2 regions of the Streptomyces sp. NPDC085596 genome follow, and region 2 is predicted to be linked to the other one. Evidence: predicted binding sites of a transcription regulator. Region 2 holds the regulator's gene; the other holds the start of a gene.
The links. Region 2 encodes HrcA, which represses chaperone genes, less so after heat shock. Its sites were predicted from a motif close to TTNGCACTCNGNNNNNCNGAGTGCNAA; they were not measured.

Region 1: groL (chaperonin GroEL) is a predicted target of HrcA. The motif match lies at 4,207-4,233, and genes of this name have one in related genera.

The regions. Positions count from the first base shown of each region.
Region 1 is NZ_JBITTC010000007.1:272,505-280,061, reverse strand. Features, by position in the region: gene ACIGA3_RS21990 (trehalose-6-phosphate synthase) at 1-565, opposite strand, end outside; gene ACIGA3_RS21985 (glucosyl-3-phosphoglycerate synthase) at 639-1,583, opposite strand; SAM riboswitch class I at 1,766-1,922, shown strand; gene thrC (threonine synthase) at 1,940-3,214, shown strand; gene ACIGA3_RS21975 (MoaD/ThiS family protein) at 3,211-3,486, shown strand; gene ACIGA3_RS21970 (cold-shock protein) at 3,917-4,120, shown strand; gene groL (chaperonin GroEL) at 4,396-6,018, shown strand; gene ACIGA3_RS21960 (antibiotic biosynthesis monooxygenase family protein) at 6,122-6,454, opposite strand; gene ACIGA3_RS21955 (ArsR/SmtB family transcription factor) at 6,644-7,183, shown strand; gene ACIGA3_RS21950 (MFS transporter) at 7,180-7,557, shown strand, end outside.
Region 2 is NZ_JBITTC010000001.1:735,411-742,967, forward strand. Features, by position in the region: gene ACIGA3_RS03370 (nitronate monooxygenase) at 1-280, opposite strand, end outside; gene dnaJ (molecular chaperone DnaJ) at 359-1,498, opposite strand; gene hrcA (heat-inducible transcriptional repressor HrcA) at 1,499-2,515, opposite strand; gene ACIGA3_RS03385 (MBL fold metallo-hydrolase) at 2,674-3,396, shown strand; gene ACIGA3_RS03390 (DUF3097 domain-containing protein) at 3,431-4,243, shown strand; gene ACIGA3_RS03395 (hypothetical protein) at 4,221-4,463, opposite strand; gene hemW (radical SAM family heme chaperone HemW) at 4,592-5,824, opposite strand; gene ACIGA3_RS03405 (SpoIIE family protein phosphatase) at 5,861-7,557, opposite strand, start outside.

The DNA of each region.
Region 1 (7,557 bases), on a different contig from region 2:
AGTAGTCCGGCGGCGCCCACGGCGTGTGCGAGAAGTGGCCGATGCGCAGGTCGGGGCGGAGCTTGCGCAGCATCCGGGGGGCCAGCGCCAGGTGGTAGTCCTGGATCAGCACCGCAGCGCCCGGCGCCGCCTCCTCGGCCAGCGCCTCCGCGAACGCCTGGTTGTAGGCGCGGTACGCGTCCCACTGCCGGCGGAACTCCGCGTCGAAGACCGGCTCCAGCGGCGTCTGGTACATCATGTGGTGCACGAACCAGAGGGCCGAGTTGGCGATGCCGTTGTACGCGTCGGCGTAGACACCCGCGTCGATGTCCAGCATCCGCACCCGCTGCCCGCCGGTGTCCGCCGCCGGCAGCAGAGCGCCGTCCGCGCGCCGCACCGCCTCCCGGTCACCGTCCCCGAGCGCGGCGCACACCCACACCGCGTCCGTGTCCGGACCGATCGCCGACAGCCCCGATACGAGACCGCCGCCGCCCCGCCGGGAAGTCAAGCCCCCGTCCGGACCCACCGTGTACGAAACCGGGCCGCGATTGGACGCGACCAGCACCTCAGCACCCTGCGTAGCCATGGCCTCAACCTAGCCCGACCCACAAATGCTCAAACGTACGCGCGACCGGCGAGCCGACCGTATACGGCCGCCCTCACGCCACCTTCCGCGCCGCGTACTCCGCGATCTCCGCCATCGGCGGCCGCTCCTCGGTGTCCACCGAGTACGTACGCGGCTCGAAACCGTCCACCCCCCGCTCGAACTGGGTCAGCGCGGGCCGCACCAGATGTCCGCGCGCGAGCCGGAGCTGCGCGGTGCGGTAGATCGCGGCCGCCATCCGGCCGAGGGCCTGCCCGTCCTGGTGCCGGTGCTTGCGCACCCCCACGTCCACCTGGGCCAGCGCGTCGAGCCCGACCAGATGCAGTGAGTCCACCAGCATCCCCAGCTCGACCCCGTACCCCACCGGGAACGGCAGCCGCTCCAGCAGCGAGCGGCGGGCCGCGTACTCCCCGCCCAGCGGCTGCACGAACCCGGCCAGCTGCGGCCAGTGCATGTTCAGCAGCGGGCGCGCCATCAGCTCGGTCACCCGGCCGCCCTGCCCGGCAGCCCCGCCCAGCGGACGGTCGTACATCGCCTTGACCAGGTCGATCCCCGGATCGGTGAGCAGCGGGCCGACGATGCCGAGGACGAAGTCGGAGGAGAACTCCTTCAGGTCGGCGTCCACGAAGGCCACGATGTCCCCGCTGGTGACCAGCAGGGAGCGCCACAGCACCTCGCCCTTGCCGGGCTCGGCGGGCAGCCGGGGCAGGATGTCGTCCCGGTGCACGACCCGCGCGCCCGCGGCGGCGGCCACCTCGGCGGTGCGGTCGGTGGACCCGGAGTCCACCACGACTATCTCGTCCACCAGCGGCGCCTGGGACACCAGGTCGTGCCGGATCACGGAGACGATCTCCCCGACCGTCGATTCCTCGTTCAGCGCGGGCAGCACCACGGACACGCGCTGCCCGGAGCGCTGCTTGGCGGCCAGGACGCGGTGCAGCGGGCGGTCGGCCACGGACCAGGAGCGGGTGGCCAGCCAGCGTTCGGTTTCTTCCAGCATGGTCTGCGGCTCCTCACTGTGGGGGCGTGTCTGCACGGGCCGGCCGGTGTCCGGGCCGGTCCCCGCCTGATCCATCTCGCGGTTCGGACGACACCTTCAACTCTCCTGGCCTTCGGTTACAGTCTTGGACAACGCCGATGACCATCGCATGTCGAGGCCAGATGGCGTTCACAACCGAATACCGCTCATCCAGAGGGGCAGAGGGAAACGGCCCGATGAAGCCCCGGCAACCCTCCAGCCGGTCTCGTGCGCGCGACACACCGCGACACCGCGAGGCTCCCGGCTAGGGAAGGTGCCAAATCCGTCTCACGGCGAGATGCGTCGTGAGGAAGATGAGGAGAGAGGGCCTCGCCTCCATGGCTGTGCAGACCGTCGCCACCCCCACCGTAGATCTCGGCCCCGCCGCCGCCCTGAGCTGTCGGGAGTGCGGACACCGCGTCCCGCTCGGCCCCGTCTTCGCCTGCGAGGAATGTTTCGGGCCGCTGGAGATCGCCTACGACTTCTCCGCGTACGACACCGAAGAGCTGCGCAAGCGCATCGAGTCCGGCCCCGCCAGCATCTGGCGCTACGCCCCGCTGCTGCCCGTCCCCGCCGACGTCGCCGAGAAGCCGAACCTCAACCCCGGCTGGACCCCGCTGGTCAAGGCCGACCGCCTGGCCCGTGAACTCGGCGTCACCGGCGGGCTGTTCGTGAAGGACGACTCCGGCAACCCGACGCACTCCTTCAAGGACCGTGTCGTCGCCCAGGCGCTGGAGGCCGCCCGCGCCTTCGGCTTCACCACCCTGTCCTGCTCCTCCACCGGCAACCTGGCCGGCGCGGTCGGCGCCGCCGCCGCCCGCGCCGGCCTGCGCTCCTGCGTGTTCATCCCGCACGACCTGGAGCAGGGCAAGGTCGTCATGGCCGCCGTCTACGGCGGTGAGCTGATCGGCATCGAGGGCAACTACGACGACGTGAACCGCTTCTGCTCCGAGCTGATCGGCGACCCGGCCGGCGAGGGCTGGGGCTTCGTCAACGTCAACCTCCGGCCGTACTACGCCGAGGGCTCCAAGACGCTGGCGTACGAGATCTGCGAGCAGCTCGGCTGGCGGCTGCCCGACCAGCTCGTGGTGCCGATCGCCTCCGGCTCCCAGCTCACCAAGATCGACAAGGGGCTGAAGGAGCTGATCGCGCTCGGCCTGGTCGAGGACAAGCCGTACAAGATCTTCGGCGCCCAGGCGGAGGGCTGCTCGCCGGTGTCGGCCGCGTACAAGGCCGGTCACGACGTGGTGCGGCCGCAGAAGCCGGACACCATCGCCAAGTCCCTCGCCATCGGCAACCCGGCCGACGGGCCGTACGTGCTGGACATCGCGCGCCGCACCGGTGGCGCGGTGGAGGACGTGACGGACCCGCAGATCGTGGACGCCATCAAGCTGCTGGCCCGTACCGAGGGCATCTTCGCCGAGACGGCGGGCGGGGTGACGGTCGGTGTCACCCGCAAGCTGATCGAGACCGGCGCGCTGGACCCCTCGCTCACCACCGTCGTCCTCAACACCGGCGACGGCCTCAAGACCCTGGACGCGGTCGCCGGCACCGGTCTGACCGCGACCATCCGCCCGAACCTGGACTCCTTCCGAGAGGCTGGCCTCGCATGAGCGTGACCGTTCGCATCCCGACCATCCTGCGCACCTACACCGGCGGGCAGGCCGAGGTCGCCGCCGAGGGCGGCACGCTCGCGGAGGTCATCGAGGACCTGGAGAAGCACCACACGGGCATCGCCGCGCGCGTGCTGGACGACCAGGGCAAGCTGCGCCGGTTCGTGAATGTCTACGTCAATGACGACGACGTGCGTTTCGAGGGCGGACTTCAGACCGCCACCCCCGACGGCGCGGGTGTCTCCATCATTCCGGCGGTCGCCGGCGGCTGAAATTACCTTCGGTAACCACGGTTACCGTCAGTTCATCGAATGGCCTTCTCCGTAAGAGAAACGGAGGGGGCCATTCTGTGTGATTGAGCGCGGTAGGGTTGGGGAACGCGCTCCCGGTCAAGCGGGTCGGGAGCCCGCGATTCATGCCGCTGACCCGACAAGAAGTAGCCAAAATGCGCGGGTAATGTGCGGCATTTGTTGTTTTTAGGGGGCCCGACTTGCCCCGAATTCGGCCGAATTTGCGGCAGATTCCGGACTGTGTCCGTCCAGAATTCTCGTCCGATTGACCTGTTGCAGACGGCAGTTGGACAGATACATTCAGCCGCGGTCGACGCGTTCCGGCGCACGCCCCCGACCATTGGGGTGCGAGGTCTGACCCAGGTCCGCGAGGTGTGGATCTGCGCAAGGGCCAGTAATAGGGGAGTTAGGCATGGCTCAGGGCACCGTCAAGTGGTTCAACGCGGAGAAGGGGTACGGCTTCATCGCGGTCGACGGTGGTGCGGACGTCTTCGTCCACTACAGCGCCATCCAGATGGACGGCTACCGGGCCCTGGAAGAGGGCCAGCGGGTGGAGTTCGAGATCTCGCAGGGCCAGAAGGGTCCGCAGGCCGACATGGTTCGCGTCACCGTCTGAACGTTTCCAGCAGAGCGAAGGGCCCGCACCGGCACAGGGTGCGGGCCCTTCGTCCTGTTAAGTCCCCTCCTGATCCCCCGAAGGCGCTTGCACTCGCCCTGGGTGAGTGCTAATCATTGCGTTAGCACTCTGAAGGTGAGAGTGACAACGAAGGACCGGGTCGGTGAGGCCCGCGGACCGGGTGGGGCAAGGAACCACAAGGTCGGCGAGCCGTCCGTCGCGGGCGCGGGCGCGGTCCGAAGGAATCACCCCCAGTCCTGGAGGGACCACTTCACATGGCCAAGATCATCGCGTTCGACGAGGAGGCGCGGCGCGGCCTCGAGCGCGGCATGAACCAGCTCGCGGACGCCGTCAAGGTGACGCTCGGCCCCAAGGGCCGCAACGTCGTCCTCGAGAAGAAGTGGGGCGCCCCCACGATCACCAACGATGGTGTCTCCATCGCCAAGGAGATCGAGCTCGAGGACCCGTACGAGAAGATCGGCGCCGAGCTGGTCAAGGAAGTCGCCAAGAAGACGGACGACGTCGCCGGCGACGGTACGACCACCGCGACCGTGCTGGCCCAGGCCCTGGTCAAGGAGGGCCTGCGCAACGTAGCCGCCGGCGCCAACCCGATGGCCCTCAAGCGCGGTATCGAGAAGGCCGTCGAGGCCGTCTCCACCGCTCTGCTGGAGCAGGCCAAGGACGTGGAGACCAAGGAGCAGATCGCCTCCACCGCCTCCATCTCCGCCGCCGACACCCAGATCGGCGAGCTCATCGCCGAGGCGATGGACAAGGTCGGCAAGGAAGGTGTCATCACCGTCGAGGAGAGCAACACCTTCGGTCTGGAGCTTGAGCTCACCGAGGGCATGCGCTTCGACAAGGGCTACATCTCCGCCTACTTCGCGACCGACATGGAGCGCATGGAGTCGGTGCTCGAGGACCCCTACATCCTCATCGCCAACTCCAAGATCTCCTCGGTCAAGGACCTGCTCCCGCTCCTGGAGAAGGTCATGCAGTCGGGCAAGCCGCTGCTGATCATCGCCGAGGACGTCGAGGGCGAGGCCCTGTCGACCCTGGTCGTCAACAAGATCCGTGGCACCTTCAAGTCCGTCGCCGTCAAGGCTCCGGGCTTCGGCGACCGCCGCAAGGCCATGCTCGGCGACATCGCCATCCTCACCGGTGGCGAGGTCATCTCCGAGGAGGTCGGTCTCAAGCTGGAGAACGCCTCCCTGGACCTCCTTGGCCGCGCCCGCAAGGTCGTCGTCACCAAGGACGAGACCACGATCGTCGACGGCGCCGGCTCCTCGGAGCAGGTGCAGGGCCGCGTGAACCAGATCCGCGCCGAGATCGAGAACAGCGACTCGGACTACGACCGCGAGAAGCTCCAGGAGCGCCTGGCGAAGCTCGCGGGCGGCGTGGCGGTCATCAAGGCCGGTGCCGCCACCGAGGTGGAGCTCAAGGAGCGCAAGCACCGCATCGAGGACGCCGTGCGCAACGCCAAGGCGGCCGTCGAGGAGGGCATCGTCGCCGGTGGTGGCGTGGCTCTGCTCCAGGCCGGCCAGGTCTTCGACAAGCTCGAGCTGACGGGCGACGAGGCGACCGGTGCCAACGCGGTCAAGCTCGCGCTGGAGGCCCCGCTCAAGCAGATCGCCATCAACGGTGGTCTCGAGGGTGGCGTCGTCGTGGAGAAGGTCCGCAACCTTCCCGTCGGCAACGGCCTGAACGCCGCGACCGGTGAGTACGTCGACATGATCGCCGAGGGCATCATCGACCCGGCGAAGGTCACGCGTTCCGCCCTGCAGAACGCCGCGTCCATCGCCGCGCTGTTCCTCACCACCGAGGCCGTCATCGCCGACAAGCCCGAGAAGGCCGGCGCGGCCGCTCCGGGTGGCATGCCGGGCGGTGACATGGACTTCTGATCCTGCTCGGATCAACTGTCCTGGTCCGGGGCGGCACTTCCCTCACGGGGGGTGCCGCCCTCGGGCGTTTCCGGGCCTCGGTCGCGGGCCTCGGTCGCGGGCCTCAGTCGCGGGGGAAGGCGTAGGCGCGCTCCACCCGTGCGACCTCCACGCTGTAGGAGGAGTACCAGCGTTCGCGGCCGAGCCGCTGGGCCTGGAGGTGTTCGGGGTGGGCCTTCCACGCCGTTATCGACGCCTCGTCCGCGTAGTAGATGACGACGAGATCCCGGCCGTCCTTGTCCGTCATGGACTCGCGCCCGAGATAGCCGGGCTGCGCCTCGCCGAGTTCGGCCATGCGCTCGCTCATCGCCGCGTAGCCCTCCAGGTCCTCGGCGGGCCGGGTGGTGATGATCACCGCGTAGTACGGCGGTTCGGGGCGGACGAACGAGATGGTCATGCGGGAAGCCCTCCGTCGTAAGGCGCGTGTGGCGCAAGGCTACTGACGTGATTCCTCGCTGACCACCGTGGCTCCTGAGTGGTCGTCATGACCCCGGATGACGGAAGGTCTCGCGCGCCGGACAGCAGATTCTGTAAGCCCGTGCGAAATCCCTTGCGCAATGGTCAAGAAGTGTTGACCATTGGAGGCATGCCTACCGACGATCTCCCCGAGACGTTCCACGTCACCACTGACGACCAGCTGCGCGCCGTCTCCAATCTGACGCGCCACCGGATCATGGCCGTGCTCCGCTTCGAGCCCGCGACGATCACGCAGATCGCCGAGCGCGTGGGCCTGGCCAAGGGGAGTTCCAGCTACCACGTGCGGCTGCTGGAGCGGGCCGGCCTGGTGAAGGTCGTACGGACACGGAAGGTCCGGGGGGTCACCGAGCGGTACTACGCGATGGCCGCACGGTCGATCGCGCTGCCCGATCCGGGTGAGGGAGGGCCGGATGTGCTGATGCGGCATGCGGTGGCGGACCTGGAGGCGTCGCCGGCGGACGGCGAGCGGCATGTACGGATGGCGCATCTGCGGCTCACCGAGGAGCAGTTCGCGGAGCTGGGAGCGCGGCTGGAGGCACTGGCGGACGAGTACCGCGAACTGTCCGATCCGTCGCTGCCGGACGCGTCACTCGTCTTCGCCCTGTTCCACCCGGCATCGCGCAAGCAGACCGAAGGGGACGCCAAGTGACCTCAGACATACGGAAGTTGCCGACCGGGTTCGGACGGCTGTGGACCGCGCAGACGATCTCCTCGCTCGGTGACGGCGTGTCGCACGCCGCGCTGCCGCTGCTCGCGTTGACGTTGACGCGGAATCCGATGGCGCTCGCCGTCGTCACGGCCGCCGGAACGCTGCCGTGGCTGCTCTTCGGGGTGCTCGGCGGTGCGCTGGTGGACCGCTGGGACCGTCGGCGCACGATGTGGGTCGCGGACGCCGCGCGTGCGGGGCTGCTCGCGATACCGGCGGCAGCGGCCGCGCTCGACGTGCTGAGCATCGCGCTGCTCGCGGTCGTCGCCTTCCTGCTCGGCCTCGGCGGACTCTTCCTCGACACGGCCGCCACGGCC
Region 2 (7,557 bases):
CGGCCTCACCGGCCAGTTGCTGCGCGTACAGCTCGACGGCGCCGGACTCGGCGTGGGCGGGCTGGGGCAGGAAGAGGTTGACGCCGAAGGGGCGGCTGGTCAGTCCGCGCAGACGCTTGATCTCGCGGTACATGCCGTCGGCGGTCTTGTAGCCGGCGGCGAGGAAGCCGAGCCCTCCGGCCTCGGAGACGGCGGCGGCCAGTTCCGGTACGGCGACACCGCCCGCCATGGGGGCCTGCACGATCGGATGCACGACGAGATCGGCCAGTGCGGAGGACATGCCCGCATGGTGTCATGTCCGCCTGACAAGTCCGAATCGGGCCGGACGGGGTCGGGGGGCGCCGAACGCCCCCCGACATCAGCGTCCGTTGAACGCGTCCTTCAGCCGGGAGAACAGGCCCTGCTGGCCGGGCTGGAACTGGCCCGTGGGCCGCTCCTCGCCCCGCAGCTTGGACAGCTCCCGCAGCACCCGCTCCTGCTCGGCGTCGAGCTTGGTCGGGGTGGTGACCTCGACGTGCACGATGAGGTCGCCCCGGCCGCCGCCGCGCAGATGCGTGACGCCCCGGGTGTGCAGCGGGATCGACTGGCCGGACTGGGTGCCGGGCCGGATGTCGACCTCCTCCATGCCGTCCAGCGTCTCCAGCGGCACCTTGGTGCCGAGGGCCGCCGCCGTCATCGGGAGGGTGACCGTGCAGTGCAGGTCGTCGCCGCGCCGCTGGAAGGTGGAGTGCGGCAGCTCGTGGATCTCGACGTAGAGATCACCGGCCGGGCCACCGCCGGGGCCGACCTCGCCCTCGCCCGCGAGCTGGATGCGGGTGCCGTTGTCGACACCGGCGGGGATCTTCACGGTCAGGGTGCGCCGGGAGCGGACCCGGCCGTCGCCCGCGCACTCGGGGCACGGGGTCGGGACCACGGTGCCGAAACCCTGGCACTGGGGGCAGGGGCGGGAGGTCATGACCTGGCCCAGGAAGGACCGGGTGACCTGGGAGACCTCGCCCCGGCCGCGGCACATGTCACAGGTCTGCGCGGTGGTGCCGGGGGCCGCGCCCTCGCCGCTGCAGGTGTTGCAGACGACCGCCGTGTCGACCTGGATGTCCTTGGTCGTGCCGAAGGCCGCCTCGTCCAGCTCGACCTCGATCCGGATCATCGCGTCCTGGCCGCGCCGGGTGCGCGAGCGCGGTCCGCGCTGCGACGCCGTACCGAAGAACGCGTCCATGATGTCGGAGAAGTTGCCGAAGCCGCCGGCTCCGAAACCGCCCGCGCCACCGGCGCCGCCGGCCTGCGAGAGGGGGTCGCCGCCGAGGTCGTAGACCTGCTTCTTCTGCGGGTCCGACAGCACCTCGTAGGCGGCGTTGATCTCCTTGAACCGCTCCTGGGTCTTCGGATCGGGATTGACGTCCGGATGCAGCTCGCGCGCGAGCCTGCGGAACGCCTTCTTGATCTCATCCTGCGACGCGTCGCGGCGCACGCCGAGAACGGCGTAGTAATCCGTGGCCACTTACGACTCCGCCAGGATCTGTCCGACGTACCGTGCCACTGCGCGTACCGCTCCCATCGTTCCCGGGTAGTCCATGCGGGTCGGTCCGACCACGCCGAGCTTGGCAACCGCCTCGCCGCCCGAACCGTAGCCGACCGACACGACGGACGTGGAGTTGAGTCCCTCATGAGCGTTCTCGTGCCCGATACGCACGGTCACGCCCGGATCTTTGGCCTCGCCGAGGAGCTTGAGGAGCACGACCTGCTCCTCGAGGGCCTCCAGCACGGGCCGGATCACCAGGGGGAAGTCATGTCCGAAACGGGTGAGATTGGCGGTGCCGCCGATCATCAGCCGTTCCTCGTTCTCTTCGACGAGTGTCTCCAGCAGAGTGGAGAGCACTGTGGAGACCGTACCGCGATCCTCCGCCTCGAAGGCATCGGGGAGGTCCTCGACCAGTCGCGGTACATCGCTGAACCGGCGTCCGGCCACCATGCTGTTGAGGCGCGCGCGCAGATCCGCGAGCGGTGCCTCGCCGAACGGCGCGGGGCAGTCGACCATCCGCTGCTCGACCCGGCCGGTGTCCGTGATCAGTACGAGCATCACGCGGGCGGGGGCGAGTGAGAGCAGTTCCACATGCCGGACCGTGGACCGGGTCAGCGAGGGGTACTGCACGACGGCGACCTGCCGGGTCAGCTGCGCGAGCAGCCGGACCGTGCGGGCCACGACGTCGTCCAGGTCGACGGCGCCCTCCAGGAAGTTCTGGATCGCGCGCCGCTCCGGCGCCGTCATCGGCTTCACGCCGGCGAGCTTGTCGACGAAGAGCCGGTAGCCCTTGTCGGTGGGGATGCGCCCGGCGCTGGTGTGCGGCTGGGCGATGAACCCCTCCTCCTCCAGCGCGGCCATGTCGTTGCGCACGGTGGCCGGGGAGACGCCGAGGCTGTGCCGTTCGGTGAGGGCCTTGGAGCCGACGGGCTCCTCGGTGCCGACGTAGTCCTGCACGATGGCGCGCAGCACCTGCAGCCTGCGTTCGCTCAGCATGCGCACCTCCATCACGTCGACCCACGGCCCTTACGGTGTACCGCCTGGCACTCTGCGTGTGCGAGTGCCAGACTTCCCCGGCCAGTGTACGGCCGCGGGGTGCTCACCGGGCAAGGTCGGTGCCGTCCGCCCGGCTTGTCCACCGTTAGCGTCCGGGTATGACGGTGACTTGGGAAGACCTCGGGTGGGAGCGGCTGGCCGAAGGGGTGGGCCGGTGCCGACTGCCGGGCTGGGACTGCACGGTGGGGCTGGTGGTGGGCGCGGGCACGGCGCTGGTGGTGGACGCGGGGTCGAGCCTGGCCGAGGGGGCGGCGCTGCGGTCGGCGGCGCGGACACTGGCTGGGCGGGATGTGACCCATCTCGCGCTGACCCACCCGCATTTCGATCACGTCCTGGGCGCCCCCGCCTTCGCCGGGGCGGACGTCTACGGCGCGGTCGGGCTGGACGTGGTCTTCGCGCACGAGCGGGAGGCGCTGCGGCTGGACGCGGTCGACCACGGGGTCCCGGCCGGGGAGGCGGAGGCCGCCGCACGCGCCCTGGTCCCGCCCGCGCACGCGGTGTCCGGCGAGTGGACGCTCGACCTCGGCGGCGGCCGCCAGGCGCTGTTGGCCAACGTCGGCCCCGCGCACACCGCCCACGATCTCGCGGTGCTGGTGCCCGGCTCCCCCGAGGTCGTCTTCTGCGGCGACCTGGTCGAGGAGTCCGGCGAACCACAGGCGGGCCCGGACGCGGTGCCGTCCCGCTGGCCGGCCGCACTTGACCGGCTGCTGGCCCTCGGCGGCGAGGACGCACTGTACGTACCCGGTCACGGAGCGGTGGTCGACGCGGCCTTCGTACGGCGCCAACGGGACGCCCTGGCAGCGCGTTTCGGCGTGTCCTGAGTACCGGGCCGCGACTTCTCCTATCGTCATCGGAATGCGCGACTACTCCCCCGACCTGACCGCCCCCTGGAAGAAACCGAAGCCGGTGCCCGAGGTCGCGGCGGAGGCGGGTCTGGTGGTGGAGGAGCCCGGTACGGGGTTCTGCGGGGCGGTGATCCGCTGCGAGGCGGGCACGGTCACGCTGGAGGACCGCTTCGGCAAGCACCGGGTGTTCCCGCTGGAGCCGCGCGGCTTCCTGCTGGAGGGCCGCCCGGTCACCCTGGTCCGCCCGTCCGCCGCCGCCCCGGTGAAGCCCGCCCGCACCGCCTCGGGGTCGGTCGCCGTCCCCGGCGCCCGCGCCCGCGTGGCCCGCGCCGGGCGGATCTACGTCGAGGGGCGGCACGACGCCGAACTGGTGGAGAAGGTGTGGGGCGACGACCTCCGCATCGAGGGCGTCGTCGTGGAGTACCTGGAGGGCGTGGACGACCTGCCCTCGATCGTGACCGAATTCGGCCCCGCCGCAGACGCCCGCCTGGGTGTCCTCGTGGACCACCTCCTGCCCGGCACCAAGGAGTGGCGCATCGCGCAGTCGGTGACCAGTGAGCACGCCCTGGTGGTCGGCCACCCGTACATCGACATCTGGGAGGCCGTGAAGCCCTCCGCCCTCGGCATCCCCGCCTGGCCCCGCGTCCCCCACGGCCAGGACTGGAAGAAGGGCGTGTGCAAAGCCCTGGGCTGGCCGGAAAACACCGGTGCGGTCTGGCAGGCGATCCTGGCGAAGGTGACGTCTTATCGGGATCTGGAACCGGAGCTGCTGGGGCGGGTGGAGGAGCTGATCGACTTCGTCACGGATAGCGGTGGGGCCTGACGGCTTTGTAGGTGCCGAAATCAGCAGTGTCGAGTTCGACACCGAGTGTCTCCAAGGGGAGGGGCGCGCCGAACTTCGTGACTCGTTGGGCCCGGTCCTGCACTGCTGTCACGATCCGGTTGTGCACCAGATCAGGCGCGGCCATCATCACGACTTCCCCCCGGAGAAGCTCGATCTTGATTCCCTCGGGAGGCTCGAACTCCTCGAAGAACCTGGTCATGCCACGATCGTCCACAGCGGTCATCTCCGCAGCCCTCCGGTTTCTGCCACCGTGCACCTACGGGGGCAGCCTTCGGACCAGATTAGGGAGTGAACCGGCGTCCCGCACCGATTCACCCCGGCGAGTGATCAGTCCACCAGGTCCCGTACCACCGCGTCCGCGAGCAGCCGTCCCCGCAGGGTGAGGGCCGCGTGGCCCTCGGCGTAGCGCTCGGGGCGGAGGAGGCCGTCGGTGAGGGCGCGGCCGGCGGCGGTCAGGCCGGCCGGCTTCAGGAGGGTCAGGGGGACACCGTCGCGCAGGCGGAGTTCCAGCAGGATGCGCTCGACCCGGCGGTCCTCCTCGGGGAGGAGTTCGCGGCCCGCGCCGGGGGTGCGGCCGGCGGCCAGGGCTGCCGCGTAGGCGCCGGGGTGCTTGACGTTCCACCAGCGCACCCCGCCGACGTGGCTGTGGGCGCCGGGGCCGGCGCCCCACCAGTCGGCGCCGCGCCAGTACAGCTCGTTGTGCAGGCAGCGGGCGGCCTCGGAGGTGGCCCAGTTGGAGACCTCGTACCAGTGCAGGCCCGCCGCGGTGAGCATCTCCTCGGCGATCAGATAGCGGTCGGCGTGCGCGTCGTCGTCGGTCATGGGGACCTCGCCGCGCCGGATGCGCCGGGCCAGCTGGGTGCCCTCCTCGACGATCAGGGCGTAGGCGCTGATGTGGTCGGGGCCCGCGCCGAGCGCCGCGTCCAGGGAGGCGCGCCAGTCGTCGTCGGACTCGCCGGGCGTGCCGTAGATCAGGTCGAGGTTGACGTGCTCGAACCCGGCGGCGCGGGCTTCCGCCACGCATGCCTCGGGGCGGCCGGGGGTGTGGGTGCGGTCGAGGATCTGGAGCACGTGCGGCTTCGCGCTCTGCATGCCGAAGGAGAGCCGGTTGAAGCCGCCTTCGCGCAGGGTGGCGAGGTAGGCGGGGTCGACGGAGTCCGGGTTGGCCTCGGTGGTGATCTCGGCGTCGGGTGCGAGGCCGAACTCGTCCCGGACCGCGCCGAGCATCCGCACCAGGTCCCCGGCGGCCAGCAGGGTGGGCGTGCCGCCGCCGACGAAGACCGTACGGACCTCGCGGGGATCGTCGCCGAGCACCTTGCGGGCGAGCCGGATCTCCTCGACGACGGTGTCCGCGTAGTTGTCCCGCGAGGCGAGGACACCGCCCGTGCCGCGCAGCTCGGTGGCGGTGTAGGTGTTGAAGTCGCAGTAGCCGCAGCGGGTCGCGCAGTACGGGACGTGCAGATAGAACCCGAGGGGGCGCTCGGCGGCACCGGCGAGCGCGGCGGCGGGCAGCGCGCCGTCGTCGGGGACGGACTCGCCGTCGGGGAGTGCGGAAGGCATGTCCTCCATTGTCCCGCACCGCGCGCGGGACCCCGTTCACTGCGCCTGGAGCACCAGCAGGGCGAGATCGTCCTCGGGCCGGTCCTCGCTGAAGCCGTGGACGAGGTCGCGGATGCGGTCCGCGATCTGTTCGGCGCTCAGGCCCGCGCAGCCGGACAGGGCCTGGGCGAGTCCGTCGCCGTCGTCGAACTGGTCGCTGCCCGAGCGGCGCTCGGTCACCCCGTCCGTGACGCAGAGCAGGCTGTCACCGGGGCGCAGCTCGATGGTCTCGCTGGTGTAGGTCTCGTCCTCCACCACGCCGAGCAGGGTCTGCGGGCGGGCGGCAGGGCTGACCTCGCCGTCGGGGCGCAGCACCAGCGGCAGCGGGTGTCCGGCGGAGGCGAGGGTGCAGCGGACGCCGCCTTCGACGGGGGTCAGCTCGCCGTAGAGCAGGGACAGGAAGCGGGTCTGGGGGCCGTCGCCGGGGGCGAAGGGGCCGCCTCCGGCGGCGATCAGGGCGCGGGCGGCGGCGTCGGCGGCCTCGGTGGCGTCGTCGAGAAGGAGCTGGTTGAGGCGGTCGAGGACGTCCGCGACGCCGTACCCCTCGCGGGCGAGCAGCCGCAGCCAGGGCCGGGCGAGGCCGATGACGACGGCGGCCTCGGGGCCCTTGCCCTGGACGTCGCCGATGGCGAAGCACCAGCGGCCGTGGCCGGCCGGGAACAGGTCGTAGAAGTCGCCGCTGGGGCCGCCCTGGTCGCGGGGTTCGTAGACGAGGGCGCTGGTCATGCCGGGGATCTCGGCGACCGCGCCGGGCAGCAGTCCGCGCTGGAGCACGGCGCTGATGGTGGCCTGGCGGGCGTACTGGCGGGCGGCGCCGATGGCCAGGGCGACCCGGCGGCCGAGGTCCTCGACCAGGCCGGTGACCTCGTCGGGGAAGCCGAGCAGTCCGCAGCGGCCGATGAGGAGGGTGCCCAGCGGGCGGCCGCCCGCGATCAGCCGGTAGGCGAGGGCGGTGCCGTGGGTGCCCTCGGGGCCGAGCGCGGTGCCGGGCCAGGGGTAGGGCTCGGGGCCGGAGCGCACGCCGTGGCCGGAGCGCGGCGGCTCCTTCTCCAGGGCCCGCTGGAGTTCCTCGATACGGCTCTCGCTGGCGTGCCAGACACGGGCGGGGCCGTCACCGCCGCCGCGTGCGGTCGCCTCGTCCTCCAGCCAGACGGCGCACCAGTCCGCGAGCCGGGGCACGATCAGCTGGCCGGTGAGGGCGGCGACCAGGTTCTCGTCGAGCTGTCCGGCGAGGAGGTCGGAGGCTTCGGCGAGGAAGGACAGCGCGCCCCGGCCGAGCCAGTCCCGGTCGCCCGCGGCGCGCTGCGGCTGCGGGGCGAGGGCTTCGGCGGCGACCAGCGCGGGGGCGGGCGCGGGGCCGTCGGGTTCCTCGGTACCGCCGGGCGGCAGGCGGGCCCAGACGGTCTTGCGGCCGGTGCGGTAGGTGACGCCCCAGGACTCGGCGAGGGTGGCGACCAGGCGCAGCCCGCGCCCGTGCTCGGGGGTGTCGTACGGGGTGTCGCCGTCGGGGTCGCGCGGGGCTCGGGCGGGGTGGTGGTCGTGGACCTCCACGACGAACGCGCCGCTCTCCTCCAGCCGCCAGTCCACCTCGACCGCGGTTCCGGCGTGGACGACGGCGTTGGTGACGAGTTCGCTGACGACGGCGGTGGCGTCGTCGCCGATCCGGGAGGCGCCGCCCGGGCCGGTGAGGCCGA